DNA from 3 places in the Leucobacter sp. UCD-THU genome. Region 1 is predicted to be linked to each of the others. Evidence: predicted binding sites of a transcription regulator. Region 1 holds the regulator's gene; each other region holds the start of a gene.
What was found. Region 1 encodes LexA, which represses DNA repair genes until DNA is damaged. Its sites were predicted from a motif close to TCGAACANNTGTTCGA; they were not measured.
Positions count from the first base shown of each region.

Region 2: the regulator LexA is predicted to act here: its motif matches at 8,550-8,565, upstream of recA (recombinase RecA).
Region 3: the regulator LexA is predicted to act here: its motif matches at 4,054-4,069, upstream of ruvA (Holliday junction branch migration protein RuvA).

Region 1 covers NZ_KB714604.1:11,513-21,566, forward strand. Annotated here, with positions in the region: gene metE (5-methyltetrahydropteroyltriglutamate--homocysteine S-methyltransferase) at 1-1,972, shown strand, start outside; gene H490_RS27590 (hypothetical protein) at 1,969-3,150, shown strand; gene H490_RS27595 (methylenetetrahydrofolate reductase) at 3,147-4,052, shown strand; gene lexA (transcriptional repressor LexA) at 4,147-4,806, opposite strand; gene H490_RS27605 (hypothetical protein) at 5,071-5,481, shown strand; gene H490_RS27610 (histidinol-phosphate transaminase) at 5,608-6,690, shown strand; gene H490_RS0116280 (DsbA family protein) at 6,790-7,800, shown strand; gene H490_RS27615 (cytochrome c biogenesis CcdA family protein) at 7,807-8,661, shown strand; gene hisB (imidazoleglycerol-phosphate dehydratase HisB) at 8,672-9,280, shown strand; gene hisH (imidazole glycerol phosphate synthase subunit HisH) at 9,277-9,951, shown strand; gene priA (bifunctional 1-(5-phosphoribosyl)-5-((5-phosphoribosylamino)methylideneamino)imidazole-4-carboxamide isomerase/phosphoribosylanthranilate isomerase PriA) at 9,985-10,054, shown strand, end outside.
Region 2 covers NZ_APJM01000029.1:20,257-30,310, forward strand. Annotated here, with positions in the region: gene H490_RS17505 (lipid II:glycine glycyltransferase FemX) at 1-730, shown strand, start outside; gene murJ (murein biosynthesis integral membrane protein MurJ) at 730-2,352, shown strand; gene H490_RS17515 (lipid II:glycine glycyltransferase FemX) at 2,349-3,410, shown strand; gene H490_RS17520 (FtsK/SpoIIIE family DNA translocase) at 3,577-6,459, shown strand; gene pgsA (CDP-diacylglycerol--glycerol-3-phosphate 3-phosphatidyltransferase) at 6,497-7,093, shown strand; gene H490_RS17530 (CinA family protein) at 7,090-7,650, shown strand; gene H490_RS17535 (helix-turn-helix domain-containing protein) at 7,807-8,127, shown strand; gene H490_RS17540 (DUF3046 domain-containing protein) at 8,134-8,355, shown strand; gene recA (recombinase RecA) at 8,785-9,858, shown strand.
Region 3 covers NZ_KB714604.1:377,175-387,228, forward strand. Annotated here, with positions in the region: gene H490_RS29190 (DUF5684 domain-containing protein) at 1-6, shown strand, start outside; gene H490_RS29195 (DUF2207 domain-containing protein) at 98-1,924, opposite strand; gene leuA (2-isopropylmalate synthase) at 2,168-3,958, shown strand; gene ruvA (Holliday junction branch migration protein RuvA) at 4,123-4,752, shown strand; gene ruvB (Holliday junction branch migration DNA helicase RuvB) at 4,749-5,768, shown strand; gene yajC (preprotein translocase subunit YajC) at 5,922-6,383, shown strand; gene secD (protein translocase subunit SecD) at 6,447-8,300, shown strand; gene secF (protein translocase subunit SecF) at 8,303-9,334, shown strand; gene H490_RS29230 (RelA/SpoT family protein) at 9,397-10,054, shown strand, end outside.

The DNA.
Region 1 (10,054 bases):
GTGGTTCGACACGAACTACCACTACAGCGTTCCCGAGATCGACGAGCGCACCCCGTTCGCGGCGAACGCGGCCTCCCTCGTGGCCGGCGTCGCCGAGGCCGCGCAGCAGGGCGTCGAGCCGCGCCCCGTGCTCGTGGGCCCCGTCACCTACCTGCTGCTCGCGAAGGCCTCCGACGACGCCGGCGAGGGCTTCCGCCCCATCGATCGCCTCGACGAGGCGGTCGCGGTCTACGCCGAGCTGCTGAGCGCGCTCGCCGCCGCCGGCGCCTCCTGGGTGCAGCTCGACGAGCCCGCACTCGTCTCCGACTCGCTCTCGGTGCCGCGCGAGCAGACCCTCGCGCTCGTCGAGCGGGCGTACGGCGCGCTCGGCGCGGCGCCCGCGGCGCAGCGTCCGCAGATCCTGCTGACCGCGCCCTACGGCGACTCCTCCGGCGCGCTCCTGCGCCTTGGCGCGCTGCCCGTCGAGGCGGTGCAGGCCGACCTCGTGCGCGGCACACTGCCGATCGAGGCCCACGACTCCGGCGAGCTCGCGCGGGCGTTCGAGGGCACGCAGCTGGTCGCCGGTGTCGTCGACGGCCGCAACATCTGGCGCACCGATCTGCGCCAGTCGTTCGGCACCGCCGAGGCTCTGCAGCGCTCGGGCATCGCCGTGGTCGTCGGCACCTCCAACAATCTCCAGCACGTGCCGCACGACGTGAACGACGAGACCAAGCTCGACGAGCGCCTGAAGTCGTGGCTCGCCTTCGCCGACCAGAAGGTCGAGCAGGTGGCGATCCTCGCCCGCGGCCTCTCCGAGGGCTCCGCTGCCATCGAGGCCGAGCTGGCCGAGGTCGACCGGGTGCTCGCGGACCGCGCATCGGCCCCCGGCGTTCGCGTCGACGGCGTCCGGGATCGCGTCTCCGCCGTCGGCGAGGCCGATCGCAGCCGCGCCTCCGAGGGCGACCGCCGCGACGCGCAGAGCGCGCTCGGCATCCCGAGCCTCGCGACCACCACGATCGGCTCCTTCCCGCAGACCACCGAGATCCGCAAGGCCCGCGCCGCCTTCACGCGCGGCGAGATCGACCAGCAGGCCTACGACGGCTTCCTCCGCGAGGAGATCGAGCGCGTCATCCGGCTGCAGGAGCAGATCGGGCTCGACGTGCTCGTGCACGGCGAGGCCGAGCGCAACGACATGGTGCAGTACTTCGCCGAGCTGCTCGACGGCTTCGCGGTCACCGAGCACGGCTGGGTGCAGTCGTACGGCACCCGCGCCACCCGCCCCTCGATCCTGTGGGGCGACGTCTCGCGGCCCGCCCCCATGACGGTCGCGTGGTCGGCCTACGCGCAGTCGCTCACCGATCGCCTCGTCAAGGGCATGCTCACGGGCCCCGTCACGATCCTCGCCTGGTCGTTCGTGCGCGACGACCAGCCGCTCGCCGACACCGCGAACCAGGTGGCGCTCGCGCTGCGCGACGAGATCGACGATCTCGTCGAGGCCGGCATCAAGATCGTGCAGGTCGACGAGCCGGCGCTGCGCGAGCTGCTGCCGCTCGACGCCGACCGCCAGCCCGCCTACCTCGACTGGTCGGTGGGGTCGTTCCGTCTCGCGACGAGCGGGGCGGCCGCCGAGGTGCAGATCCACACCCACCTCTGCTACTCCGAGTTCGGCGAGATCATCGACGCGGTCGACGGCCTCGACGCCGACGTGACCTCGATCGAGGCGGCCCGCAGCCGCATGGACGTGGTCGAGCCCCTCGGTGATCACGGCTACTCGCGCGGCATCGGCCCGGGCGTCTACGACATCCACTCGCCCCGCGTGCCGAGCGTCGAGGAGCAGACCGAGCTGATCCGCATCGCCGCGAGCCGCATCCCCGGCGAGCAGCTGTGGGTGAACCCCGACTGCGGGCTCAAGACGCGCGGCTACGAAGAGACCGTGGAGAGCCTCACGAACCTCGTGCGGGCGGCTCAGGCGGTGCGCGAAGGAGCGGTGTGACGCTGCCCGACTCGCGGGCGCCGCAGCCCGGTGCGGCGGCGCCCTGGCCGAGCGATCGGCTCCCCACCGAGCCCGTCGGCTCGCTGCCGCGCCCGGCGCGGCTGCAGCGCGCGGTGCTCGACGCCGAGACGGGGCTCGCCTCGCAGGCCCAGCTGCGCGCCGAGCAGGATCTCGCGGTGCGCGACACCCTCGACCGCCTGGCGGCGACCGGCTCGCCGATCATCTCCGACGGCGAGCAGCGCAGGCACAGCTTCGCGAGCTATCCGCTCGGCACCGACGAGGTCGAGGAAGGGCCGGTCTTCGCGGTGTTCGCCGACGGCCACCACCGGGTGATCCCGAGCCTCGCAAGCGCACCGTTCGCCTTCCGCGCGTGGGCCGCCGATGACGTGTCGGCGGCTCGCGAGCTGACCGACCTGCCGCTCAAGCAGGCCGTGATCTCGCCGTCGATGCTGTCGCTCATGGTGCCCGATGCGGGCCTCGGCGACTACTCGCGCGACGACTTCCTGAACGACGTGGTCGACGGCTGCGCCGACGACATCGCGCGCTGCTTCGCCGCGGGCGCCTCCCGCGTCACGATCGACTTCACGGAGGGGCGCCTCGCGCTGCGCCGTGATCTGCGCGCCCCGTGGGCCGGCCCCGAAGCGCTGGGAGGCTTCATCGAGCTCATCAACCGGGTGCTGGATCGCCTCGAGCCGCGGCAGCGCGCCGCGGTGGGCGTGCACACCTGCCCCGGCAACGACAACGACTCGGCGCACAGCGCCGACATCGACTACGCCGAGCTGATCCCCGAGCTGTTCCAGATCGAGGCGGGGTACTTCCTGGTGCAGGCCGCGGGGGAGAAGGATCCGGATCGTGTCGCCCGTCTCGTCGGCGGTCAGCTGCGCGGACGGGCATCCCGCGGGCGCGCCCCGCGCGTGCTCATCGGCGTGACCAACCCCACCCATCCGAGGCTCGAGACGGCCGAGCAGATCCGCGACCAGCTCGTGCGGGCGGCGCGCTTCGTGCCGCCCGAGCTGCTCGGCTCTACCGACGACTGCGGGTTCTCGCCCTACCTCATCGACGAGAAGCCGCGGCACGGCTCGCCCGACTTCGCCCGCGACGTGGCCTTCGCCAAGATCGCCGCTCGGGTGCGGGGCACCGAGCTGGCGTCCGAGGCCCTGGCGGGAGCGGCGTCGTGAGCCCGCTGCCGCTCGCGGGCAGCGCGCCCACCCGCGCCCGCTTCTCCTTCGAGGTGTTCCCGGCGCGCAGCGGCGCCGCCGCCCTCGCCCTCGGGCACGCCGTGCAGCACCTCTCCGCAGCCGGCCCCGACTTCATCTCGGTCACCTACGGGGCGAACGGGTCCAACCGCGACGCGTCGCTCGACCTGCTGAAGTACCTGCGCGATCACACCGACGCACTGCCGCTCGCACACCTCACCACGGTCGGTGAGAGCCGCGATGCGGTGCGCGAGACGATCCACCGCATCATGGACGCCGGCGTGCACGACTTCCTCGCCCTGCGCGGCGACCCGCCGCGGGGGCTCGACGAGCACGACCCTGCGGTGACGGGATCCCTGTCGTCGCTCGAGCTGGTCGATCTGGTCGCCGAGGCCCGCGCCGAGCGACCGCCGCTCACGAGCGTCGGGCGCACCGCCGTGGCCGCGTACCCGAACGGGCACCCGCTGTCGCGATCGCGTTCGCAGGACATCGAATGGCTCATCGAGAAGCAGGAGGCCGGCGCGCAGTTCGCCGTCACGCAGCTCTTCTTCCGGGCCGAGGAGTACCTCGGCTTCGTGGGCGACGCCCAGAGCGCGGGGCTGCGGATCCCCGTGCTGCCCGGGCTCATGCCGGTCTCGACGAGTGCGCAGCTGCGCAAGGTCGCGTCGCTGGCGGGTCGCCCGGCCCCCGAGGGGCTGGAACGGGCACTCGAGGAGGCCGGGGGATACGCGCCCGAGCTGGGCGTGGAGCACACGGTCGACCTCGCACGCGCGCTGCTCGCCGGGGGAGCCCCGTCGGTGCACCTCTACACCTTCAACCGGCACGAGCAGGTGCTGGCCGTGCTGCGCGAGCTGCAGCTGCTGACGCCGGATCCGATCGGCTGAGGGTACGGCAGCGCCGGGCGCTCCCGCGGCGTTCGGCCGCTCGCCACCGCGTGCCGACGCCGGGCCGGGGGCGGCCCCGGCCCGGCCTGCGCGATCAGACGGAGCGGAAGACCGCGACGACGCGGCCGAGCACCTCGGCGTGGTCGCCGAGGATCGGCTCGAACGCGCTGTTGCGCGGCAGCAGCCACGTGTGGCCGTCGCGGCGGCGGAAGACCTTGACGGTCGCCTCGCCGTCGAGCATCGCCGCGACGATGTCGCCGTTCTCGGCCTCGCGCTGCTGGCGCACGACCACAAAATCGCCGTCGCAGATCGCCGCATCGATCATGGAGTCGCCCACCACGCGCAGCATGAACAGCTGGCCGTCGCCCACGAGCTGCCGGGGGAGCGGCACGATCTCCTCGACCTGCTGGTCGGCCGTGATCGGCACGCCCGCGGCGATCTGCCCGACCAGGGGCACGTAGGCGGCTTCCTCGACCTGCTGCGCGGGGGCGTCGGCGATGGCCGCGCTCGTGCTCGCCAGCTCGACGAGGATCTCGAGTGCTCGGGGCCGGTTCGGATCGCGGCGGATGTACCCGCCGAGCTCGAGGCGGCTGAGCTGGTGGGTGACGCTCGAGAGCGAGGAGAGCCCGACGGCGTCGCCGATCTCGCGCATGCTGGGCGGGTAGCCGCGAGTGTCGACCGAGCGCGCGATGCACTCGAGGATCGCCTGCTGCTTCTCGCTGAGGGGCTTCCGGGAGTGGGGAGCGTCGCTCATCGCTGTCCTTTCCGAGGCCCGAGGGCGGTGGCGGGAGGGTCGGATCCATGAATGTCAGTGGTTGCTGATTCAGTGATGCCGTTGCTCGAAACCATAGCCGCTGCATTCGAACACCGCCAAACAAGTGTTCGAGTGTCGCGGAAAAGATCGAAACATGTGTTCGAAGATCTTGCTTGCGGTTTCGATTCATCGAAGATATATTCGAAACAGATGTTCGCCCCGATGTGATACTCGCGGCGGCGCGGAAGAACAGGAGAGACCACCATGAGCGCACAGGCGGTTCTGCAGCACGAGTCGTACGAGGTTCGCCCCCCGAAGGCGAACGCGAAGCTGCGCCTCACGCGTCGCGGGCGAGTGGTCTTCGGATCGCTGGCCACCGTGATGGTCGCGGGCCTGCTCGCGCTGGCGGCGACGTTCGCGGGCCCCCAGGCCTTCGCGTCGGAAGAGGGCGCTTCCGGCCAGCAGTTCCACTACGTGGTCGTGCAGCCCGGTGCTTCGCTCTGGTCGCTCGCGACCGAGCTCGACCCCGAGGCCGACCCGCGCGACCTGGTCGCCGAGATCGTGCAGCTCAACCAGCTCGACGGCTCTGGCATCGAGGCGGGCGAGGCGATCGCGGTGCCGCTGCGGTACTCCGACAGCCCCGCGGTGTTCGGGGCCGACGAGCTCGATGCGTGAGGGTGTGAAGCCTGAGCGATCGAAGCGTGCGCGTTCGAAGGCGTCCCGGGCGCACCCACTAGGTTCCGACCCTGCGCGCCGGCCTCGCGAGCCGGCGGCGCCCCGGGGAGGTTCTAAACTGGTGCGGTGACCAGCCTGAGCGATCTCCCTCTCCGCGCCAACCTCGTCGGCAAGCAGCCCTACGGGGCTCCCCAGGATCCCGTGCCGGTGAGCCTCAACGTCAACGAGAACACGCATCCGATCCCCGAGCGCGTGGTCGCCGACATCGTGGAGTCGCTCGCGCAGGCGGTTCACGGAGTGAACCGCTATCCCGACCGCGAGTTCACCGAGCTGCGCGAGGCCCTGGCCGGTTATCTCGGCCATGGCCTGACCGTCGAGCAGCTGTGGGCGGCGAACGGCTCGAACGAGGTGCTGCAGCAGATTCTGCAGGCGTTCGGCGGCCCCGGGCGCTCGCTGCTGAGCTTCACGCCCACCTACTCCATGTACCCGCTGCTCGCCTCGGGCACCGACACGGAGTGGATCGCCGTTGCGCGCCCCGCCGACTACGCCCTCACCCCCGAGCTCGTGGTCGGCGCCCTGCGCGAGCACCGGCCCGACATCGCCATCCTGTGCGGCCCCAACAACCCCACCGGCACGCCGCTCGACCGCGAGGTGATCCTCGCCGCCTATGAGGCCTTCGACGGCATCCTCATCGTCGACGAGGCCTACCACGAGTTCGACGCGCAGCGCGAGAGCGCGGTCGCGCTGCTGCCCGGCCGCCATCGCCTGCTCGTCTCGCGCACCATGAGCAAGGCCTTCGCCTTCGCCGGCGTGCGCCTCGGATATCTCGCGGCAGACCCCGCCGTGATCGACGCCCTGCGCCTCGTGCGACTGCCGTACCACCTCTCCGCGCTCACGCAGGCCGCGGCTACCGCCGCCATACGCCACTCCGACGAGATGCTCGCCACCGTCGCCGACATCCGCGATCAGCGCGATCGGCTCGCCGCCGCACTCGTGCAGCTCGGCTACGAGGTGCACCCGTCCGGCGCGAACTTCCTGCTGGTCGGCGGCTTCGACGATCCGGCAGCGGTCTTCGAGTCGCTGCGCGCGCAGGGTATCCTGATCCGCAACCTCGGCATCGAGGGGCACCTGCGCATCACCGCCGGGACCGAGAGCGAGACCACCGCCGTGATCGAGGCGATCGCGGCGCTGACGCCGACTGCGCGCTGACGCCCGCCCTGCCGCGTGGACGGCCGCCTCGACGCGGAGAGCGTGCGCTTCAGATACAAGTGACAGCTATCTTCCGTGCGTGCGGATAGGATCGAGGCGATGTCTCAGCACGAACACGACGGCGCGAGCGACGCCGAGAACGCCCCGGGCGCGGGCGACGCCCCCACGAGCGAGGGCCTCGCCGCCGATACCGCGCAACGCGCCGACGCGTCGGGCTCGGTGTCGACCGCTCGGTCCGTCGAGGCCGGCGAACCGCTCCCCGCCGGGCCGGCCGAACCGGCGCCGGTCGCCGTCGCGGCGGCCCCGCGTCGGCGAGGGGCGGCCGAGACCCTCGACCGCCGCGCGCTCGAGCGGCGCTACCGCCTGATGCGCAACCTCGTCGTGCTGCTCGTGGCGCTCGTCGTGGTGCTCGGCGGCGTCTCGGTCTCGCAGCTCGTGCAGCTGCAGAGCGCGGAGACCGTCGGCGCAGCGGCCTCCGCGACCGGCGCGTCGGCCGAGGCGGGTGCCTCGGCGCAGCCCGGCGAAGCCGGCAGCTGCCCCGCGCCCGAGCGCCGCGAGCCGAACGACCCGATGGCGCTCGGCGACGTCGACGCCCCCGTGGTGATCGCCGAGTGGACCGACTTCCGCTGCCCCTACTGCGGCGTGTTCTCGCGCGACACCCTGCCGACGCTGATCGAAGAGTACGTCGACACCGGCAAAGTGCGACTCGAGGTGCACGACGTCGACTTCATCGACGGCGACGTCTCCGCGCGGGTGGCGGTGGCCGCGCGCGCGGCCGGGGAGCAGGATCGCTACTTCGAGTACCTCTTCGAGGTCTACGACGCGATGCACCAGGAGCGCCCCGAGATCACCGACTCGTTGCTCGTCGACTACGCGAAGCAGGCGGGCGTGCCCGACATCGCGCGTTTCACCGCCGACCTCGACAGCTCCGAGCTGCTCGCCGAGCTGCGCGCCAGCAGCGCGCAGGCCAAGCAGCTGGGCGTGGGATCGGTGCCGTTCTTCGCCGAGACCGACGGCTGCCAGGTGCTGCAGGGCGCGCAGCCGATCGAGCAGTTCCGCGGCTTCCTCGACAGCGCGGTCGCCGCTGCCGAGCAGGGCCGCGGCGAGTAGCGCGAGGTGGAGCTCACCCTGCTCGGCGCCTTCCTCGGCGGCGCCCTGACCCTGCTCAGTCCCTGCTCGGCGATGCTGCTGCCCGCGTTCTTCGCCTACGCGTTCAGCAGCCCGGGTGCACTGATCGCGCGCACCGGCGTCTTCTTCCTCGGCCTCGCGACCTCGCTCGTGCCGCTCGGGCTGCTCGCCGGCACCGTGGGCGCTTGGGTGACGCTGCACCGGGACGGTCTCATGACGGCCGCGGCGATCGTGGTCATCGTGCTGGGCGTCGCGATGCTTCTCGGCGTGCGACTGCCCGCCATGACGCGCCAGCGCGGCGCGAAGAGCACCTCGATCGCGTCGGTCTACGCGCTCGGCACCGTGTACGGACTCGCCGGAGTGTGCGCGGGGCCGCTGCTCGGCGCAGCACTGACGATGGCCGCCTACGGCGGCAACGCGCTGCTCGGAGGCGTCGTGATGCTCGTCTTCGCGGCCGGCATGGCCCTGCCGCTGCTGCTGCTCGCCCTGCTCTGGGAGCGCGTGCCCGGGGTGCGCCGCCTCGTGCGCCCCCGAGAACTCGTGATCGGTCGCTGGCGCAACGCGTGGAGCAGCGTGATCGGCGGAGCGATCACGGTCGGCATCGGTGTGCTCCTGCTCGCGACGCGCGGCACGAGCACCCTCGGCAGCATGCTGGGGTACTCCGAACAGGCGCGCCTCGAGGGATGGGTGCAGCACGCCTCCGCCGCGATCCCGAACTGGGTGTTCCTCGTCGTGGTGCTGACCGCCGGCGGGCTCTGGTTCGCGGTGCGCCAGGCGCTGCGCCGCGATCCCGAACCGCCGCTCGCCGCACCCGCAGGGACCGGCGCCGGCGAACCCCGATAGAATCATGGCCATGACCGCAGCAGCACGCACCGCCTCGCTCGAGCGCTCCACGAGCGAGTCGCAGATCAGCCTGAGCCTCGACCTCGACGGCACGGGCGCATCCGACATCGACACCGGTGTGCCCTTCTTCGACCACATGCTCACGGCGCTGGCGCGCCACTCGCTCACCGACCTCACCGTGCGGGCGCGCGGCGACGTGCACATCGACGTGCACCACACCGTCGAGGACACGGGTATCCTGCTCGGCCAGGCGATCCTCGAGGCGCTCGGCGACAAGAGCGGCATCTCGCGCTACGGCGACGCCCTCGTGCCCCTCGACGAGGCGCTCGCGCAGGCCGTGGTCGACATCTCGGGCCGCCCCTACCTCGTGCACTCGGGCGAGCCCGCAGGGTTCGAGTTCCACCTCATCGGCGGCCACTTCACGGGGTCGATGGTGCGCCACTTCTTCGAGGCGCTGGTGCTGAACGCGCGGCTCACCGTGCACCTCAGACTGATCGAGGGGCGGGATCCGCACCACATCGCCGAGGCCGAGTTCAAGGCGTTCGCCCGCGCTCTGCGCCAGGCGAAGGCGCTCGACCCGCTCGTCGCAGGCATCCCGTCGACCAAGGGAGCCCTGTGACGGGGAGCGAGCGCGTCGCCGACGGTGCTGATGGGAACGGTCCGCGCAAGCGCGTCGCCGTTCTCGACTACGGCTCGGGCAATGTGCACTCCGCGGTCAAGGCGCTCGCGAAGGCGGGCGCCGAGGTCGAACTGACCCGGGATCCGCGCGCGGTCGCCGAGGCCGACGGTCTGCTCGTGCCCGGCGTGGGCGCGTTCGACGCCGTGATGCGGCAGTTGCGCGCGGTGCGCGGCGACGAACTCATCGATCGCAGGCTCGCCGGCGGTCGCCCCGTGCTGGGCATCTGCGTGGGCGAGCAGGTGATGTTCGAGCGCGGCGTCGAGCGCGGCGTCGAGACCGAGGGGCTCGGCCAGTGGCCGGGCACCGTGCGCCGCCTCGAGGCCGACGTGCTGCCGCACATGGGCTGGAACACCGTCGAGGCGCCCGAGAACTCGGTGCTGTTCCGCGGCATCGCCCACGAGCGCTTCTACTTCGTGCACAGCTACGCGGCCACCGACTGGGCCCTCGAAGGGCGCGGCGCGGCGACCAGGCCGATCGTGACGTGGGCCGAGCACGGCGAGCGATTCGTCGCCGCCGTCGAGAACGGCCCGCTGAGCGCGACCCAGTTCCACCCCGAGAAGTCCGGCGAAGCCGGCATCCAGCTGCTGCGCAACTGGATCTCGACCCTCTGACACCCGACTCTCGTACCAAGGAGAACCGCACACATGAGTGAACTGGCGCAGGGCCCCAAACTTCAGCTGCTGCCCGCGATCGACATGGTCGACGGCAAGGCGG
Region 2 (10,054 bases), on a different contig from region 1:
GGCCCGCGACGCGATCCACGCCGCCGGCTACCGCGACACCGTGCGCATCGTGCCGAACCCCTCGACCGTGATCGTCGACCTCGGCGACCCCGCCCGCTCCGAGGAGCAGCTCCTCGCCGGGCTCGGCAAGAAGGCCCGCAACTCGATCAACCGCGCGAAGCGCGACGGCATCGTCGCGACGCGGGTGTCCGCCACCGACGAGCACTGCGCGGCGCTCTACCGCCTGCTGCAGGAGACCGCCGAGGGCCGCTTCGTGCTGCGCTCCGAGCGCTACTACCGCGAGTTCTGGCAGTCGTTCGAGCGCGCCGGATCCGGCCAGATGTTCCTCGCCCACCGCGACGACGCCGACGGCCGCCCCCAGCTCATCGCCGGCGCCTACGCGATGGCGCTCGGCGCGAAGACCACCTACAAGGACGGCGCCTCGGTGCGCGCGAAGACGGCCTACGGGGCCTCGCACGCCCTACAGTGGGAGGTGATCCGCTGGGCTCACGAGCGCGGCGCGGTCGCCCACGACCTCTGCGGTGCGCCGCCCGCGGCTCGCGCCGACGACCGAGAGCACCCCCTCCACGGCGTGGGACAGTTCAAACGCTCCTTCTCGCCGGACATCACCGACTACGCGGGGGCGTTCGACCTGCCGCTGAAGCCCGCGGCGTACCGCTTGTGGGCGACGCTCGGCGACCGTCTCGCCCGCCGCGCCTCGCTCGCGATCCGGAAGGACCCGTACTACTGATGGCCGCTGCGGGACTCATGCGCGCGAGCGCGGTGATGGCATCCGGCACCATGGTGTCGCGCATCCTCGGGCTCGCGAAGGCGATGCTGCTCGCCTACGCGATCGGATCGGTCGGCTCGGTCTCGGCCGACGCGTTCCAGAACGGCAACCTGCTGCCCAACACGCTCTACATGATCCTGCTCGGCGGCATGCTCAACGCCGTGCTCGTGCCGCAGATCGTGAAGGCCGCGAAGAACCCCGACGGCGGCGCCGGCTACATCAACAAGATCCTCACGCTCATCTCGGTGGGCATGTTCGGCATCACGGTGCTCGCGATGCTCGCCGCGCCCTGGATCGTGTGGCTCACCGCGATGGCCTGGCCCCCCGAGCAGCTCGCCCTCGCGACCGCCTTCGCCTACTGGTGCCTGCCGCAGATCGTGTTCTACGGCCTCTACACCGTGCTGGGCGAGGTGCTGAACGCCCGCAGCGTGTTCGGGCCGTTCACCTGGGCGCCCGTGCTGAACAACGTCATCGCGATCGCCGGCATCATCGTGTTCATGCTGATGTTCGGGGCCGACCCGACCGGCGGGCTGCGCTCGGTCGTCGACTGGGACGCGCTCTCGATCGGCGTGCTCGCGGGCAGCGCCACGCTCGGCGTCGCGGCGCAGGCGCTGATCCTGTTCGTCTCGTGGCGCAAGGCCGGCATCCGCTACCGCCCCGACTTCAAGTGGAAGGGCATGGGCCTCGGCCACACCGCCCGCATCGCGGGCTGGAGCCTCGCGACCATCACCGTGATGCAGCTCGGCGGCTTCGTCACCAACAACATCGTCGCGACGGGCACCGGGGCCGGCCCCTCGACGAGCGCGATGGCGAACGTCTGGCTCATCTTCATGATGCCGCACTCGGTGATCGCGGTCTCGCTCGCCACGGCCTACTTCACGCGGCTCTCGGAGTGGGGACAGACCGGTCGCATGGCCGAGTTCGTCGCGGACTTCTCGGCCTCGGCCCGGCAGATCGCGCTCGTCATGGTGCTCGCCGCTTCGGCCGTGTTCGCGGCGGCGCCGTTCGTGGCGCGCATCATCAACTTCGGCGCGACGCCGCTGCAGGTCGATCAGTTCTCGGAGGCGCTGCAGGCGTACGTGGTGAGCCTCGCCGCCTACAGCTTCCTGTTCATCGTGCAGCGCGCCTTCTACGCGCTCTCCGATACGCGCACCCCGTTCCTCTTCACCTCGGTGCAGATGGGACTCGTCATCGCGCTGTCGCTGCTGCTGCTGCTCGCCCCGCCCGCGAAGGTCGGCATGCTGTTCGCCGTGGTGTGGTCGTTCGCCACGATCGTGCAGGCGCTGCTGGCCACGTGGCTGCTGCGACGCAAGATCGGCTCGATCGACGGCCGCCGGATCGCGCAGAGTCTCGTGAAGTTCGTGCTCGCCGCGGTTCCGGCCGTGGCGCTCGGCCTGCTCGCGACGTGGCTGCTGCGGCTCGCCGTGCCCGCGTACGACGCGGTGCTCGCGATCCCGTTCGCCGCCGCGGTGGCGGGGATCGTCGCCGCCGTCTACGTGGTCGCGCTCCGTCTGCTGCGCTCGCCCGAACTCGCCGAACTCACCGGCTTCGTCTCACGCAAACTCGGAAGGAACCGTTCGTGACCTCCCTCACCGTGACCCCCTGCACCGACCGGGAGCTCTGGGACTCGACCGTCAAGCGCCTCGGCGGGCATCCGCTGCAGCTGTGGGGCTGGGGCGAACTCAAATCGGCGCACCGCTGGAGCGCCGAGCGCGTGCTCGTGCGCTCGGGATCCGGCGCCTCCGCCGACGTGGTGGGCGCCTGCCAGCTGCTGACCCGCACCCTGCCCGGGCCGCTCGGCGGCTTCGTCTACGCCCCCCGCGGCCCCGTCCTCGCGCACGCCTGGGGCGAGTCGGCGGCGGGGGATCCCGATCTCCCGGCCGCGCAGCCCGCGCCCGCCGAGGTGGCCGACGCCGTCGCCGCACACGTGCACGGCTCCCGGCGGGCCGTCGCGGTGTCGATCGAGCCCGACGAGGACGCGGAAGTCTTCCCGCTCTCGGGCGGCTGGCGCGAGGCGAAGACCCCGGTGCTGCCCGCGAGAACCCTGATCCTCGACCTGCGGCGCTCCGAGGACGAACTGCTCGCCGACATGTCGAAGAAGCACCGCCAGTACGTGCGCAAGGCGGGCCGCGAGGAGTCGCTGTCGATCCGGCCCGTCGAGACGATCGCGCAGCTCGACGAGTGCCTCGAGGTCTACCGCCAGACGAGCGAGCGCGCCGACTTCGGCCTGCACGAGGATTCCTACTACCACGACGCGTTCACGATGCTCGGCGACGATTCGCCCGTGTGGGCCGCGTACGTCGAGGAGCGGCCGGTCGCGTTCCTGTTCATGGCGAAGTCGGCGCGCACCGCCTTCGAGCTCTACGGCGGCATGGACGAGACCGGGCAGCGGCTGCGCGCGAACTACGCGCTCAAGTGGCACGTGATCCGCGAGATGAAGCGGCTCGGGATCGAGCGCTACGACTTCGGCGGCCTCATCAACGACGGCGTGACCACGTTCAAGAAGGGCTGGGCCTCGCACGAGAACCTGCTCGCCGGGTCGTGGGACCGGCCGGGGCCGGGTTACCGGGTCTGGACCGAGGGCCTGCCGCTCGTGAAGAAGGCGGTGCGGGCGTTGCGACGACGCGGAGCGTCGGCGTAGACCGCAGTGCCGCCCACGGCGGCAGCCTACGGAGCGGAGCGAGGGGTAGCGGGCGTTGCGACGACGCGGAGCGTCGGCGTAGCCCGCAGTGCCGCCCACGGCGGCGAAACGGGGCACCTCGGAGCGTCACGTCGCGAATGTCGGCGGTCGAACGTACCCTTTTAGCATGGCCAGCAAAACTTCGTCGCGCGAAAAATCGGGCAAGACCACGGCACGGGGATCCCGCGCCGGGTCGTCCCGTGCCACCGCGAAGACGCGGGTGCTCGCCGAGCCCGAGCCCCGCGAGAACGGGATCGTGCGCGCCTGGAACGGCCTCGCCCACGCGATCGGCGGCGCGGCGCGCGCCTTCCGTCTCGAGCCTCTCGCCCCCGAGGATCGACGCGACGGCATCCCGCTGCTGCTGATGCTGCTCGCCGTCGCGGGCGCCGTGGTCGAGTGGTTCATGATCGGCCAGCCGGTGGCCGTGCAGCTCGACGCATGGTCGTTCGGCGGCCTCTTCGGCCGGGTGGCGTTCGGGCTTCCGATCATCATGGTCGGCTTCGCGCTGTGGCTGTTCAACCACCCCTCGAGCGTCAACGACAACCGCCGCATCGCGATCGGCCTCTTCATCGCGATCATGAGCGTCGCCGGTCTGTCCCACATCTACGGCGGGCGGCCGATCCCGAGCCAGGGCATGCCGGCGCTCGCCGAGGCGGGCGGGCTGCTCGGCTGGATGGTGGGCGCGCCTCTGCTCGCGCTGACGGTGTGGGTGGCGACCCCGGTGCTGTCGCTGATGCTGCTCTTCTCGGTGCTCATCGTCACGAAGACGCCTCCGGGGCGCATCGTGCGGCGGCTGCACGAGGCGTACGAGTTCCTGTTCGGTGTGACCGAGGGCGCCGACGCCCAGACCGACGAGCGCCCGGCGAAGTCGCGCCGCCGAGACAAGGAGTCGCAGCAGGCGCTCTTCGATCTCGAGAGCGAGACCGAGACGGGCGACGGCTCGCTGCCGTGGTGGCGGCGCAACGCCTCCGGTCGAGAAGAAGACCCCGAGTACGCCGACGACAAGTCTGCGCTCGACTCCGCGCTCGAGCCGAGCGCCCCCGACGCGCAGAGCGAGGGCGCCTTCGAGTCCGCGCTCGCCCCCGACGCCGCCGACCCGTTCCCGGCGGGCCTCTTCGACGAACTCGAGCAGGCCGAGGCGGCCGTGGAGGCCGCGGGCGCGACGCGGGCGTCGGGGCTGGGCGACGATTCGTGGGACGACTTCTCGGCGGCCGCCGAGCCCGCACCGACCTCACAGCTGCCCGAGGTCGCAGACGCGGCGCCGTTCGCGGTCGCGCCTCCTCACGATCCGGCGCAGCGCGAGTACCTGCTGCCCGACCAGGGCACGCTGGCGACGGGCGACGCCCCCAAGACCCACACCGAGGCGAACGACCAGATCATGGCCGCGATCGCGCGCGTGTTCGAGGAGTTCAAGGTCGACGCGCGTGTGAGCGGGTTCTCCCGGGGCCCGACCGTCACCCAGTACGAGGTCGAGCTCGGGCCGGGTGTCAAGGTCGAGAAGGTCACGGCGCTGTCGAAGAACCTGTCGTACGCGGTGGCGTCGAACGAGGTGCGCATCCTCTCTCCGATCCCGGGCAAGAGCGCGATCGGCATCGAGATCCCCAACAAGGATCGTGAGAACGTCGCCCTCGGCGACGTGCTGCGCTCGAGCCGTGCTCAGCGCAGCGCGCACCCCATGACCATCGGCGTCGGCAAAGACGTGAAGGGCGGCTTCGTCGTCGCGAACCTCGCTAAGATGCCCCACCTGCTCGTGGCCGGCGCCACCGGCTCGGGCAAGTCGAGCTTCATCAACTCGATGATCACGAGCATCCTCATGCGGGCGACCCCCGCCGAGGTGCGCATGGTGCTCGTCGATCCGAAGCGCGTCGAGCTCACCGTCTACCAGGGCGTGCCCCACCTCATCACCCCCATCATCACGAACCCCAAGAAGGCGGCCGAGGCGCTGCAGTGGGTCGTGAAAGAGATGGACATGCGCTACGACGATCTGGCGAGCTTCGGCTTCCGCCACATCGACGACTTCAACGAGGCCGTGCGCTCCGGGTCTATCGTGCTGCCCGAGGGCAGCCAGCGCGTGCTCAAGCCGTACCCGTACCTGCTGGTGGTGGTCGACGAGCTCGCAGACCTCATGCTGGTGGCGCCCCGCGACGTCGAGGATTCGATCCAGCGCATCACCCAGCTCGCCCGTGCCGCGGGCATCCACCTGGTGCTCGCGACGCAGCGCCCGTCGGTGAACGTGGTGACGGGCGTGATCAAGTCGAATGTTCCGAGCCGCTACGCGTTCGCGGTGGCGTCGGGCACCGACTCCCGCGTCATCCTCGACGAGGTGGGCGCCGAGCGCCTCATCGGCCAGGGCGACGGCCTGCTGCTGCTCAACGGCGAGTCGACGCCGATGCGCGTGCAGGGCGCCTGGGTGGGGGAGCCCGAGATCGCGAAGGTGGTCGCCCACGTCAAGGCCCAGGCTCAGCCCGAGTACCGGCCCGACGTGGCGCAGGTCGCCGAGAAGAAGGAGATCGACGAAGACATCGGAGACGACCTCGAGGTGCTGCTCGCGGCTATCGAGCTCGTGGTCACTTCGCAGTTCGGCTCGACCTCGATGCTGCAGCGCAAGCTGCGCGTCGGCTTCGCGAAGGCCGGCCGGCTCATGGACCTCATGGAGTCGCGCGACATCGTGGGTCCCTCCGAGGGTTCGAAGGCGCGAGACGTGCTCGTCTCGCCCGAGCAGCTGCCCGAGGTGATCGCCCGCATCAAGGGAGGCCCCGCAGCTCCGGCCCCCTTCCAGCAGCCCGCAGCCGCACCGGAGCGCCCCCAGGCGGCCCCCGCCGCCGCGGCCAGCCCCGAGGCGAATGCCGGGGAGCACGACGCCGCGACCGATGTGATCGAACCGCTCACGGAGTCCGACGGTTTCGGCGACGATCGCTACGACGACCCGGTGGCGAAGTACCAGGCCACGCTCGAAGAGGTCGACGGCGACGACGACGAGGACGCCTGGCAGCTGACGGGCCGAGAATGAGCCGGGACCGCCGGTCGCGAGCGAACACGAGGAAGAGATGACCGCACAGGATTCACCGGCGAAGCCGAGCAATTGGAACGCCCCGAACATCATCACGGTGGCGCGCAGCATCGCGACGCCGTTCTTCCTCTGGATGCTGCTGGCCGACGGCGGTCAGGGCGGCCCGCTGCGCTGGGCGTCGGCGGTGTTCTTCGTGCTCGCGATCGCGACCGACGCGTGGGACGGGCACCTCGCGAGATCCCGCGGTCTCATCACCGACCTCGGCAAGCTGCTCGACCCGATCGCCGACAAGGCGCTCACGGGTGCCGCGCTCGTGGGGCTCTCGATCCTCGGCGAGCTGCCGTGGTGGGTGACCATCGTGGTGCTGGTGCGCGAGATCGGCATCACCGTGCACCGCCTCATGATCGCGCACGACGTGGTGGTCGCTGCCGCCTGGATGGGCAAGCTCAAGACGGTCGTGCAGGCCGTCGCGATCACACTCGCCCTGCTGCCCCTCGCCGGGGTGCTGGGGCCGGCCGCCCCCGTGGCCTACTGGGCGAACGTGATCACCATGATGGCGGCGGTCGCGCTCACGATCATCAGCGGCGTCGACTACGTGGTCGCCTTCATGCGCGCGAAGCGGGTCCGCTCGTGAAGCCCATCGGCCAGGGCTCGCCCGGCGCCGGCGGCGAGCTCGCCCGGGCGGTGGTCGAGATCGCGGCGGCGCGGGGGCTGCGCATCGCCGTCGCCGAGTCGCTCACGGGCGGGCTGCTCGCCGACGCGCTCGTGTCAGTGCCCGGCTCTTCGCGGGTCTTCTCGGGCGGGGTCGTGGCCTACGACACCGCACTGAAGCACTCCGTGCTCGGAGTCGACGACGAACTGCTGCGAGAGAAGGGCCCCGTCGACGGCGAGGTGGCGCGTCAGATGGCCAGGGGCGTGCGTGAGCTCTGCGCAGTGCCCCGCGCGGACGGGGCGGAACCGGAGTCCGCCGATATCGGCCTGGCGACCACCGGCGTCGCGGGTCCCGAACCCGACCCGCAGACGGGCCAGCCGGTCGGCACCGTGTGGGTGGGGCTGTGCCTCGGCGACCGGGCCCGCTCGGTGGAGTACTCGCTCTCGGGGGACCGCGGCGAGATCCGCAATGGCTCTGTCGCGGCGGCTCTCGAACTGCTCGTCGGCGAGCTCGGCGCATCGGAACTTGAGTCGGACTGACTCAAGTTCAGCAAAGTTTCAGGAATAGGCGCGGTAGTGTCGGGGTTATTCCCAGTGACTCCCTCCACACTGGAGGGGCGTCCCCGCTGTGGCGGCTTGTCGATGAGCGGGTATTGTGGAGCATGACCCCGTGTCATGCAGTGAAGGAGGGTTCACATGGTGCTGATGCGTCAAGAGATCGGCGACGTGCTGCGTGACTTCCGGCTGCAGAAGGGGCGCACGCTGCGACAGGTCGCCGGTGATGCGAGCGTGGCGCTCGGCTACCTGAGCGAGGTGGAGCGCGGCCAGAAGGAGGCCTCGAGCGAGATTCTCGCCGCGGTCGCCGATGCGCTGGATACGCCGCTGTCCGTGATCATGGGCGAGGTGAGCGAGCGGCTCGCCGTGGTCGAGGGGCTGTCGATGCCTCTCGCCGGCCGGGTTCCGGATACGGTGCCGGCCGAGTTGATGTCGGGCTACGCGCCCGAGCTGGTGTCGTAACCCTTCGTGAAGCTGAGCGAGTTCCGACGCGCTTGCGCCGACGAGTTCGGCGACGATTACTCCGGAGTGCTGATCCGGGATCACTGGCTCGCCGCGCTCGGCGGCACACCGGCCGAGGCGCTCGAGCGCGGGGTTCCGGCGCGCGAGGTCTGGGCGGCGCTGTGCGTCGACCTCGATGTTCCGCTCGAGCGGCGCCACGGCCGCGGTCTGCTCGAGCCCCGCGACTGAGGGGCGTTCGCCGGGGTCGGAAGCGCGATCCCGATCCCGGCGTCGTGCTGCGCAGGGGCGCCGTGCGGCGGCGAATCGCAACTGGTCGCGACACGCGCGTCCGTTGTGCAAACGCGGCAGCGTTCGCGCAGGGCGCGAAAGCGCCGCACACGGCGGCGAATCACAACTGGGCGCGACACGCGCCTCCTTGCGCTTCGAATATGTGTTCGAATCGTGGTAACTTCGTGCACAGGTAGCCGATTCGCCGACTTATCCTCAGACTCGCCGCTCGATCCAAGAATGTCAGTGGTCCGTCCTAAGGTGTGAAGCAACCGGATATCGATGCCTTGTCTGCCCCATCATCGGGGTCGAGACAGTCGGTAGGCAGCAGTCGAGCGGCGCCGCCGCGCACATCGAAGGAGCAAGATCATGGCAGCACCCAAGTCCCCCGTGGGGGCACCCAAGGATCGTGAGAAGGCGCTCGAAGCGGCCCTCGCGCAGATCGACAAGAACTTCGGCAAGGGCGCGATCATGCGCATGGGAAGCGTCGAGCGCGCGCCCGTCGAGGTGATCCCCACCGGTTCGGTCGCCCTCGACGTCGCGCTCGGCATCGGCGGGCTGCCGAGGGGTCGCATCATCGAGATCTACGGCCCCGAGTCGTCGGGCAAGACCACACTCACCCTGCACGCGATCGCCAATGCGCAGCGCGCGGGTGGCATCGCCGCGTTCATCGACGCCGAGCACGCGCTCGATCCCGAATACGCGAAGAAGCTGGGCGTCGACATCGATGCGCTGCTCGTGGCCCAGCCCGACACCGGCGAGCAGGCGCTCGAGATCGCCGACATGCTCATCCGCTCGGGCTCGGTCGACCTCGTCGTCATCGACTCCGTCGCGGCGCTCGTGCCGAAGGCCGAGATCGACGGCGAGATGGGCGACAGCCACGTCGGTCTGCAGGCTCGACTCATGTCGCAGGCGCTGCGCAAGATCACCGGCAGCCTGAACGCCACCAAGACCACCGCCATCTTCATCAACCAGCTGCGCGAGAAGGTGGGCGTGTTCTTCGGCAGCCCCGAGACCACCTCCGGCGGTAAGGCGCTCAAGTTCTACGCCTCGGTGCGTCTCGACATCCGTCGCATTCAGACGCTCAAAGACGGCACCGACGCGGTGGGCAACCGCACTCGCGTCAAGGTCGTGAAGAACAAGATGGCGCCTCCCTTCAAGCAGGCCGAGTTCGACATCCTCTACGGTGTGGGCATCTCGCGCGAGGGCTCGCTCATCGACTACGGCGTCGAGCAGGGCTTCATCAAGAAGAGCGGCGCCTGGTTCACCTACGACGGCGATCAGCTCGGTCAGGGCATGGAGAATGCTCGCCGCTTCCTCATTCAGAACCCCGACGTCGCGGCTGAGATCGAAGAGAAGATCCTCACGAAGCTCGGCGTCAACGGGCGCAGCGAAGAACCTGCTGAGCCCGAGGCCCCGGCGGTGACGCCGCTCGCCGAGCCCGAGCAGCGCGCCAGCGCCTGAACCCGTGGCTGTTCGTTTCCTGCCTCCGCCCGAGCAGCGGCCCGCGGGCGGGTCTCCGAGCCGAGCCGACCTGGCTGAGGTCATCGAACTGCGTTCGCGGCTCGGGGGCCCCGGCTGGGGTGAGACGCCGTCCGAACCGCAGTCGGAGTCGCCGCGCGAACGCGGGCATGAGTACCGCGAGCCCGAGCGTCCGGAA
Region 3 (10,054 bases), 370 kb from region 1:
GCGTAAGCCCACTGCGCTCCGCGTCGAAGCCGAGACGGCCTGGGATCCTACGATTCCAGGCCGTCTCCGCGCACCGCCCCTCGCTTCGCTCCGCGGGCTACCGGCCGCCGCTGAACCCGCCTCCCCCGCCGCCTCCGCTGAAGCCGCCCCCGCTCGAACCTCCCGAACTGCTCGACGTGTAGCTCACCGACGAGTTCAGCGAACTCGTGAACTGCGAGATCGTGCTGTCGAACGCGCCCAGGCCGTGCATGGCGACCGCCGGGTACCAGTACGGCACGTAGCCGGGACTCTGCTCGTAGCGCACCGCGAGGGTGCGCGTCCACTGCTTCTCGAGCCCGAACAGCATCGCGTAGGGCAGCAGCTTCTCGTAGAGGTGGATCACGTCGACCGAGCCGTCCTGCTGTCGCTCCGCCCCGGAGTACGACTGCAGCATCCGAATGCGATCCGCCTCGGCGACCCTGATGAACTCGCGCACGCCCTCGAGGTACTCGCGGGTCTCGGCCCCGGCCGGCGTATGCACGCGCTGGGGGCACACGGCGATGATCGACAGCACGAGCGCGATTCCGCCCGCGACGAGGCCGACGAGCCCCGCGACGCTGCCGCGCTGGGCGATGCCGACGAGCGAGAGCACGAGCAGCCCCGCAGAGACGACGATGCCGACGATGCCGAGCGCGCGCGCGGCCGGGCTGTGCAGCCGCTGGAAGTAACCGCGACTCCGGGCCTGCTCGACCCCGCTCGACTGCAGCTTGCGCATCTTCGACGCGAACGACTCGCTCTGCTTCGGGATCGTGAACGCCGCACCCGGAGCGGCCTGGGGGAAGAGCTGCAGCATCGCCTCGCGGTCGACGGGGTCGACCGCGCGCCCGGGGTCGACCAGCCGCAGCACCGGCTGCGGCTGCTTCGGGCCGAAGAGGCCCTGCTCGGCGACGCCGTCCTCGATGCGGAGCGTGCCGTTCACCGCGAGGTGCACGAGCTGCGCCGACGCCGGGTTCGAGGTCGAGCCGACGATCGGAGCCGCGACGAGCGGGGGCAGGTAGTTCGGCACGTCGTACTGCGCGACGATGGTGCCGCGCGCCGTGCGATGCTTGCGGCGCAGCGACAGGACCGACACCAGCCCGGCGACGCCGACTCCGAGCGCGGCGGCGCCGCCCGCGAAGGGCAGCGTGTCGAGGGCGAAGTTCGGCAGGCGCGCCGGGGGCTGCGCGACGCTGCCGGGCTCCAGCCCGATCGCGACGGTGACGCCCTCGCGCGGATCGAGTGCGGCGACCGAGACCGAGAACTCGCCCCCGGCCTCGCTGATCGCGCACTCCTGCGTGGAGTGCGCCGCGCCCGAGTAGCACCTCGCGTCGCCGTTCAGGTGCTCGGCGAGCTCGGGGGAGAAGGAGATCTGCGCCGAGAAGCCGTTGATCGGCTGCCGGTGCTCGAAGTCCGTGAGATCCCAGTAGAACTCGTCGGCCTTTCCGTCGTCGCGGGCGAGCACCACGTCGCTGAGGGTGTACTCGATCACGTACGTCTGCACGCCGTGCACGTAGCGGTCGTCGCCCGTGAGCACCGCGACGAAACCGTCGTCGCGCTCCACGTCGAAGGGCACCGGCTCCCCGGCGGCATCCGTCACCGAGAAGTCGCGGGGGTCCGTCGACGAGCCCTCGTAGTCGATCGGGAGGCCGCGCACGAGACCCCGGTTCTGATCGAAGTCGGGGAAGCGGGCCGTCAGCGTCTCCGTGACGCGCGCGATCGCGCGCCCCTCGTCGTCGGTGCCGATCCGGTACTCCACCCGCCAGCCGTCGTAGCTGAAATCGTCGACGCTCGCGTGCGCGGGCGGCGCGGATCCGGCGAGCGCGACCGGCCCGATCCCGAACAGCCCCGCCGTGATCCCGAGCACCGCGATCGCGATCCCGAACAGCTTTCCGCGCATCGTCCTCATGCGTTCCACCCTATGAGGTTCTGCCTCGACGCGCCCCGCCGGATGCCGACGCGACGGCGAGCCCGGCGGCCCGGCGAGGCGCTGCGGGCGAGCGAGCGGCCCACGCGGCGGTGGTATAGTGGCTGCATGCTGTTCGGCTCGCTTCTCCTTAGCTGCCGCGACGAGTCCTAGTCCCAGGCCTCCCTCGTCGCGGTGTTCGTGTTTGGCTGAGCAAGAGTTATTGAGACGAGAGAGTACGAGCCCATGAAGAACACGCAGAAGCCCTCCGGCATGCCGGTCCATCGCTACCGCCCGTTCCACGAGATCATCGCGGTCGACCTGCCGGACCGCACGTGGCCCGCGAAGCGCATCACCGAGGCCCCCCGCTGGTGCGCCGTCGACCTGCGCGACGGCAATCAGGCGCTCATCGATCCCATGAGCCCCGAGCGCAAGCGCATCATGTTCGACCTGCTCGTCAAGATGGGCTACAAGGAGATCGAGGTCGGGTTCCCCTCGGCCAGTCAGACCGACTTCGATTTCGTGCGGCAGCTCATCGAAGACGACGCGATCCCCGGCGACGTCACCATCCAGGTGCTCACCCAGGCGCGCGAGCACCTGATCAAGCGCACCTACGAGTCGCTCGTCGGCGCCAAGCAGGCCATCGTGCACCTCTATAACTCCACGAGCATCCTGCAGCGCGACGTGGTGTTCCGCTCCGACCGCGAGGGCATCAAGGAGATCGCCACCGAGGGCGCGAAGCTCTGCCGGGCGAGCGAGTCGATCTGCGCGGGCACCGACATCTACTACGAGTACTCGCCCGAGTCGTACACCGGCACCGAGCTCGAGTACGCGGTCGAGGTGTGCAACGACGTGCTCGAGATCTTCGAGCCCGCGCCCGAGCGCAAGGTCATCATCAATCTGCCCGCCACGGTCGAGATGGCGACCCCGAACGTCTACGCCGACTCGATCGAGTGGATGAGCCGCCACCTGAACCACCGCGAGAACGTCATCCTCTCGCTGCACCCTCACAACGACCGCGGCACGGCCATTGCGGCGGCCGAGCTCGGCTACATGGCAGGTGCGGATCGCATCGAGGGGTGCCTCTTCGGCAACGGGGAGCGCACGGGCAACGTCGACCTCGTCGCCCTCGGCATCAACCTGTTCACCCAGGGCATCGACCCCCAGATCGACTTCTCCCGCCTCGACGAGGTGCGTCGCACCGCCGAGTACTGCAACCAGCTGCGGGTGCCCGAGCGCAGCCCGTGGGCCGGCGACCTCGTCTACACGGCGTTCTCGGGTTCGCATCAGGACGCCATCAAGAAGGGCTTCGAGCGCATGGCGCAGGACGCCGAGGCCGCGGGCACGGCGATCGACGACATCGAATGGGCCGTGCCCTACCTGCCCGTCGACCCGAAGGATCTGGGGCGCTCCTACGAGGCGGTCATCCGGGTCAATTCCCAGTCGGGCAAGGGCGGCGTCGCCTACCTGCTGAAGACCGACCACAACCTCGACCTGCCGCGCCGGCTGCAGATCGAGTTCAGCGCGGTGGTGCAGGGGCTCACCGACAGCGAGGGCGGCGAGGTCTCGAGCGACGAGATCTGGCGCATCTTCCAGGACGAGTACCTGCCCACGACCGACTCGTCGTTCGAACGCTGGGGCCGCTACGAGCTGTTCCGGACCGCGTCGACGAGCGCGGGCGACGGGGTGACCGAGCTCACCGTCGACTACCGCGACGGCGAGGGGGAGCATCAGCTCACCGCCCGCGGCAACGGCCCGGTCGACGCCTTCATCACGGGCATCAACGAGAACGGCCACGCCGTGACGCTGTTCGACTACGTCGAGCACGCGATGAGCTCGGGCGGCGATGCCGTCGCCGCCGCCTACGTCGATCTCGAGGTCGACGGCCAGCGGCTGTGGGGCGTGGGCGTCGACCCCGATACCACGCGCGCGACGCTCAAGGCGATCGTCTCGGCTGTGAACCGGGCGGTGCGCAGCCGGAACGCGGAAGGTTCCGCCGCCGGCGTGTCCCGCACGGCGGCGGCCCACGGCGCGTAGAGCGGTGCGGTGCGGACCTCGCGGGAGCGCGAGGCCCGCACCGGTGCAGTCGGTGAGACCGCCGCCGAGGCGCCATGCCGGCATGCATCGGTCGTTCGTAGATATATTCGAATGATCGGTGTGGCGCGAGCCCCTCCGTCCGATGCGCACTCTAGGCTGGGTGCGTGATTGCTTCGATAAGCGGGCCCGTGCTCGCGTCCGGCGCCGGTTGGGTCGTCGTGGGTGTCGGCGGGATCGGCATGCGCGTGGAGATGCCCAGCGGGCGCGTGTCCCAGGCCGTCGTCGGCGACGAGGTCTCGCTGCACACCTCGCTCGTGGTGCGCGAGGACTCGCTGACCCTGTTCGGCTTCGCCACGCAGGACGAACTCGACGTGTTCGGTCACCTCATCGCCGTCTCGGGCGTGGGACCGCGCAGCGCGCTCGGAGTGCTCTCGTCGTTGAGCCCCGCCGAGATCGCCCGCGCCGTGGCCGCGGAGGACGAGAAACCGTTCCGCAAGGTCTCGGGCATCGGCCCCAAGACGGCGAAGCTGATCGTCGTCTCGCTCGCGGGCAAGCTTCCCGAGTCGGCCTTCGCCGATGCGGGCGCTCCCGACACGGCCCCCGGCGACCCGGTGCAGCGCGCCGCCGACGCAGTCAGCGAGGGCCTGGTCGGCCTCGGCTGGTCCGAATCGGATGCCCGCCAGGCCGTGCAGGACGCCCGCGACGCCGGAGCCCCCGACGACCATGCGGGTCTGCTGCGGGCCGCGCTCGCACTGCTGCAGGCCGCTCGCAGCGGAGCCGGAGCACGCCGATGACGGGGGAGCTCTCGCCTCAGGCGTCGCCGTCCGAGCAGGGGTACGAGGGCGCGCTGCGCCCGTCGACGCTCTCGGAGTTCGTCGGCCAGTCGAAGGTGCGCCGCCAGCTCGGGCTGCTGCTCGACGCCGCGACCATGCGGCAGCACACCCCCGACCACATCCTGCTCGCGGGCCCGCCCGGACTGGGCAAGACCACGCTCTCGATGATCGTGGCCTCCGAACTCGACAAGCCGCTCCACCAGACGTCCGGCCCCGCGATCCAGCACGCCGGCGACCTCGCAGCCGTGCTCTCCGCCCTCACGCCGGGAGAGGTGCTGTTCGTCGACGAGATCCACCGCATGGCGCGCAGCGCCGAGGAGATGCTCTACCTCGCGATGGAGGACTTCAAGGTCGACATCATGGTGGGCAAGGGCGCCGGCGCGACGTCGGTGCCGCTCGAACTCGCCCCCTTCACGCTCGTGGGCGCGACCACTCGGGCGGGTCTGCTGCCCAATCCGCTGCGCGACCGTTTCGGTTTCACCGCGCATCTCGAGTTCTACTCCGACGACGAGCTCGCGAGTGTGGTCCGCCGCGCGGCCGGCCTGCTCGACTTCGCGCTGTCGGAGCAGGGCGTCGACGAGATCGCCCGGCGATCCCGGGGCACCCCTCGTATCGCCAACCGGCTGCTGCGCCGAGTGCGCGACTACAGCCTCGTGCACGAGACGCCCGGCGACACCGCCAGCGTGCAGGCGGCACTCGCCCTCTACGACGTCGACCAGCACGGCCTCGACCGTCTCGACCGCGAGGTGCTGCGCGCGGTGGTCGAACGGTTCTCGGGAGGGCCGGTGGGCCTCTCGACGCTCGCGGTCTCGGTGGGCGAGGAGGCCGAGACGATCGAGGCGGTCGTCGAGCCCTTCCTCGTGCGCACCGGTCTGCTGACCCGCACCCCTCGCGGCAGGGTGGCGACACGGCTGGGCTGGGAGCACGTGGGCGTCGCGCCGCCCGGCGCTCCGAACGGCGCGCCCACGCTCATCTGAGGCGCCGGGCCGCTGCCCGCTCCCTGAGAGCCAGCCGTACGGCTTCGTCGGATGAGGCCTTCCGTTCGTCGGGTTTTCCAGCCGAAGCACGGTAGGCTTATGAAATCTGTGCCTCGCGGCTCCATTTCCGGACCGCCCATCGAAAGGACTCTCGTGGCTCTCGACCCGATCAGCATTCTCATGTTCGGACTCATCGCAGTTCTGATCTTCTTCATGTTCCGCAACGGCAAGAAGCGTCAGCAGGCGATGCAGGAGCTGCAGAACGGCCTGCGCCCCGGCGCCGAGGTGATGCTGCAGTCGGGCATCTTCGGCACCATCGAGTCGATCGACGAGGAAGAGAATCGCGCCGTCGTGCGCAGCGGCACCAGCACGCTGGTCGTGCACCGCAACGCCATCTCGCAGGTCGTCACCCCGGTCGAGAGCACCGACGCCGACGAGCCGATCGCCGGTTCCTTCGCCCCCGACGACGATCCCGAGTTCGGCGAGCGCCTCGCCAAGGGCGTTCCCGGCGAGCCCGCCACCGGTGCCGACGCCGCTGAGGGCAGCGCCGACTCGACCGAGACCGAGCGCCCCGACGCCGACGACCAGACCGACGGGCAGGCTCCCAAGGCCTGATCCGCGCGCCGCGGGAGGGGACCGCGGCACCTTCCACTTCACCCATAGAGAAAGCAGTAAGTCTTGGCGTCCACACCCGCGGTGCGGAGGGCTCGTCGCTCCCTCGTATTCCTCCTGGTCCTCATCGTCGGCCTTGCGGGCCTCATCACCTACGGGGTGTTCCGCAGCGATGCGACATGGACGCCCAAGCTCGCACTCGACCTGCAGGGCGGCACGCAGATCCTGCTCGCAGCCGAGCAGACGGACGGCCAGGCGGTCAGCGGCGAGCAGCTGCAGCAGGCCGTCTCGATCATCCGCCAGCGCGTCGACGCCGCCGGCGTCTCCGAGGCCGAGATCACCACGCAGGGCGGCCAGCACATCTCGGTGTCGATCCCCGGTAAGGCCGACGAAGCCACGCTGCAGCGCATCGAGGCCTCGGCGAAGCTCGACTTCCGCCCGGTGCTCGCCACGGGCATGGGTGTCGACCTCGAGCAGCTGCAGCAGCAGGCCGAGGGCGACGACGCGGCGGCGACCCCCGAGGGCGAGACGGCCGACGCGGAGGACTCGTCGGATGCCGCTGCCGCCGACGAGCAGTCGTCCGAGACGACCGCGACCGACGAGCAGGCCGACGACGCCGAGACGGCCGACGACGCCGCTGCCGACGCGGGCGACGTGGATCCCGATCCGCTGCCCACCGAAGCCGGCGACATGGCCTGGATCACCCCCGCGCTGCAGCAGCAGTTCGACGCGTTCAGCTGCGACTCCGAGGCCGCGCTCGACACCCGCGAAGCGGCGGCCGACCGACCCCTCATCACCTGCGACGACGCGGGCATGGAGAAGTTCATCCTCGGCCCGGTCGAGCTGAGCGGCGATGTCATCACCGACGCGGTCGCGCAGATGGGCACCACCAACACCGGTGCGACGACCGGCGAGTGGGTCGTGCAGATCACCATGAACAGCCAGGGCGCCGATACCTTCGGCAAGATCAGCACGCGCCTCTACGGTGCTGCCGAGCCTCAGAACCGCTTCGCCTTCGTGCTCGACGGCAGCGTGCTCTCGGCTCCCACCATGAACGGCCAGATCCTCGACGGACGCCCCTCGATCAGCGGCAGCTTCACGCAGGAGTCCTCGCAGGCGCTCGCCGATCAGCTCAAGTTCGGCGCACTGCCGATGGACTTCACCGTGCAGAGCCAGGAGGACATCTCGGCGACGCTCGGCACGAACCAGCTGCAGGCGGGCCTGCTCGCCGGTCTGATCGGCCTGCTGCTCGTGGTCGTCTACTCCATCTTCCAGTACCGGGCCCTCGGTTCGCTCACCATCGCGTCCCTCGCGATCGCCGCGGTGCTCACCTACCTGCTGCTCACCTTCTTCTCGTGGAGGCAGGGCTACCGGCTCTCGCTCGCGGGCGTCGCGGGCATCATCGTCGCGGTCGGCTTCACCGCCGACTCCTTCATCGTCTACTTCGAGCGCATCCGCGACGCGCTGCGCGACGGGTTCAGCATCGAGAGCGCGGTGGAGCACGGCTGGAAGCGGGCCTTCCGTACGGTGCTCGCCTCGGACGGCGTCAACCTGCTCGCCGCGGTGATCCTCTTCATCCTCGCGGTCGGCAACGTGAAGGGCTTCGCGTTCACGCTCGGCCTCACGACGCTCGTCGACGTGCTCGTGGTCGCGCTCTTCACGCACCCGATGATGACGCTGCTGGCCCGCACCCGCTTCTACCGCTCGGGCCACCCCGCGTCGGGTCTCGATCCCCAGCGCCTCGGCGCGGTGTACCGAGGCCGCGCCCAGTTCCGCGAGCCTGTCATCGCCGCCAAGGGCGCGGGCAAGAAGAACGCGCGCAGCCAGAAGGAGGCCGAGCGCCGGCAGACCATCGCCGAGCGCAAGGCGGCGGAGCAGGGCATCTCGCTCGAGACCGCCAACACCGGAAAGGAGAGCTAAGCATGGCTCGCTCATTCGCCGAATTCGGCAACGCTCTCTACACCGGCGAGAAGTCGATCGACTTCGTCGGCAAGCGCAAGATCTGGTACGTGATCTCGATCGTGCTCATCGTGCTCTCGGTGCTCGGGCCTCTCGCCCGCGGCGGATTCAGCTTCGGCATCGAGTTCACGGGCGGCAGCCAGTTCCAGGTGCACCTCTCGGAGCAGGGCGACCGCGATCCGGCGCTCGCCGAGGAGGCCGTCGCCGACGTGCTGCCCTCGGCGGCGCCCCGCGTGACCCAGCTCGGCCCCACCGACATCCGCGTGCAGACCGAGGCGCTCGACGAGAACGAGAACCGCGCGGTGACGACGGCGCTCGCCGAGGCCTACGGGGTCGGCGAGGACGAGGTGACGTACTCGTACATCGGCCCGGCCTGGGGCCAAGACATCACCCGACAAGCGGTCATCGCCCTCTTCGTCTTCCTGCTCTTCGCGGCCCTCGTCATGGCGATCTACTTCCGCACCTGGAAGATGTCGCTCGCGGCCATCATCGCGCTGCTGCACGACCTCGTGATCACGGCGGGCATCTACGGCATCTCCGGCTTCGAGATCACGCCGGCCGCCATGATCGGCTTCCTCACGATCCTCGGCTACTCGCTCTACGACACCGTCGTGGTCTTCGACAAGATCCGCGAGAACACCTCTCCGGGCGAGCTCAACGACCGCCGCACCTTCGCGGAGTCGGTCAACCTCGGCGTCAACCAGACGCTCGTGCGCTCGATCAACACCTCGGTGGTCGCCCTGCTGCCGGTCGCGTCGATCCTCTTCATCGGGGCGTTCGTGCTGGGGGCGGGCACACTGCGCGACATCTCGCTGGCGCTGTTCATCGGCATCCTGGTGGGCGCCTACTCGACCATCTTCATCGCGGCACCGGCCTACGCGCACCTGCGCGCGGGGGAGCCCGGGATCAAGCGTCACGACGAGAAGGCCCTGCGCTCCCGCAAGCCCGCGACCAGCGACGCCGACGAGCAGAACGGAGCTCCGATCGGCGCCTAGCGGCTGGTTCGTGGGAATGACCTCTCGTGGTGTAACGTTCAAACATTCGAGGGAGGTCTGAGGTGGCCACGAACGACGTAACGCAGCAGAGCGGCGCGACGGCGCTGCGTCGGCTGGTGCCCCGGATCTTCTCCCGCGGCACCTCTCCCGGCGCCGTCGACCAGCTGGTGCGCACGGTGCGCGGCAACTATCCTCGCGCCGATCTCTCCGTGATCGAACGCGCCTACACCGTGGCCGAGCGCGCCCACCGGGGGCAGAAGCGGCGCAGCGGCGAGCCCTACATCACCCACCCCATCGCGGTGGCCCAGATCCTCGCCGAGCTGGGGGTGGCCCCCGTGGCGATCGCCGCGGCGCTGCTGCACGACACCGTCGAAGACACCGAGTACACGCTCGAGCAGCTGACCGAGGAGTTCGGCGATGAGATCGCCATGCTCGTCGACGGCGTGACCAAGCTCGACAAGGTCAAGTACGGCGACTCCGCGCAGGCCGAGACGGTGCGCAAGATGGTCGTCGCGATGTCGAAGGACATCCGCGTGCTCGTGATCAAGCTGGCGGATCGCCTGCACAACGCGCGCACCTGGGGCTTCGTGCCGGGCGACTCCGCCAAGCGCAAGGCGCAGGAGACCATCGAGATCTACGCGCCGCTCGCCCACAGGCTGGGCATCCAGTCGCTGAAGGCCGAGCTCGAGGACCTCTCGTTCGCGGTGTTGAAGCCGAAGC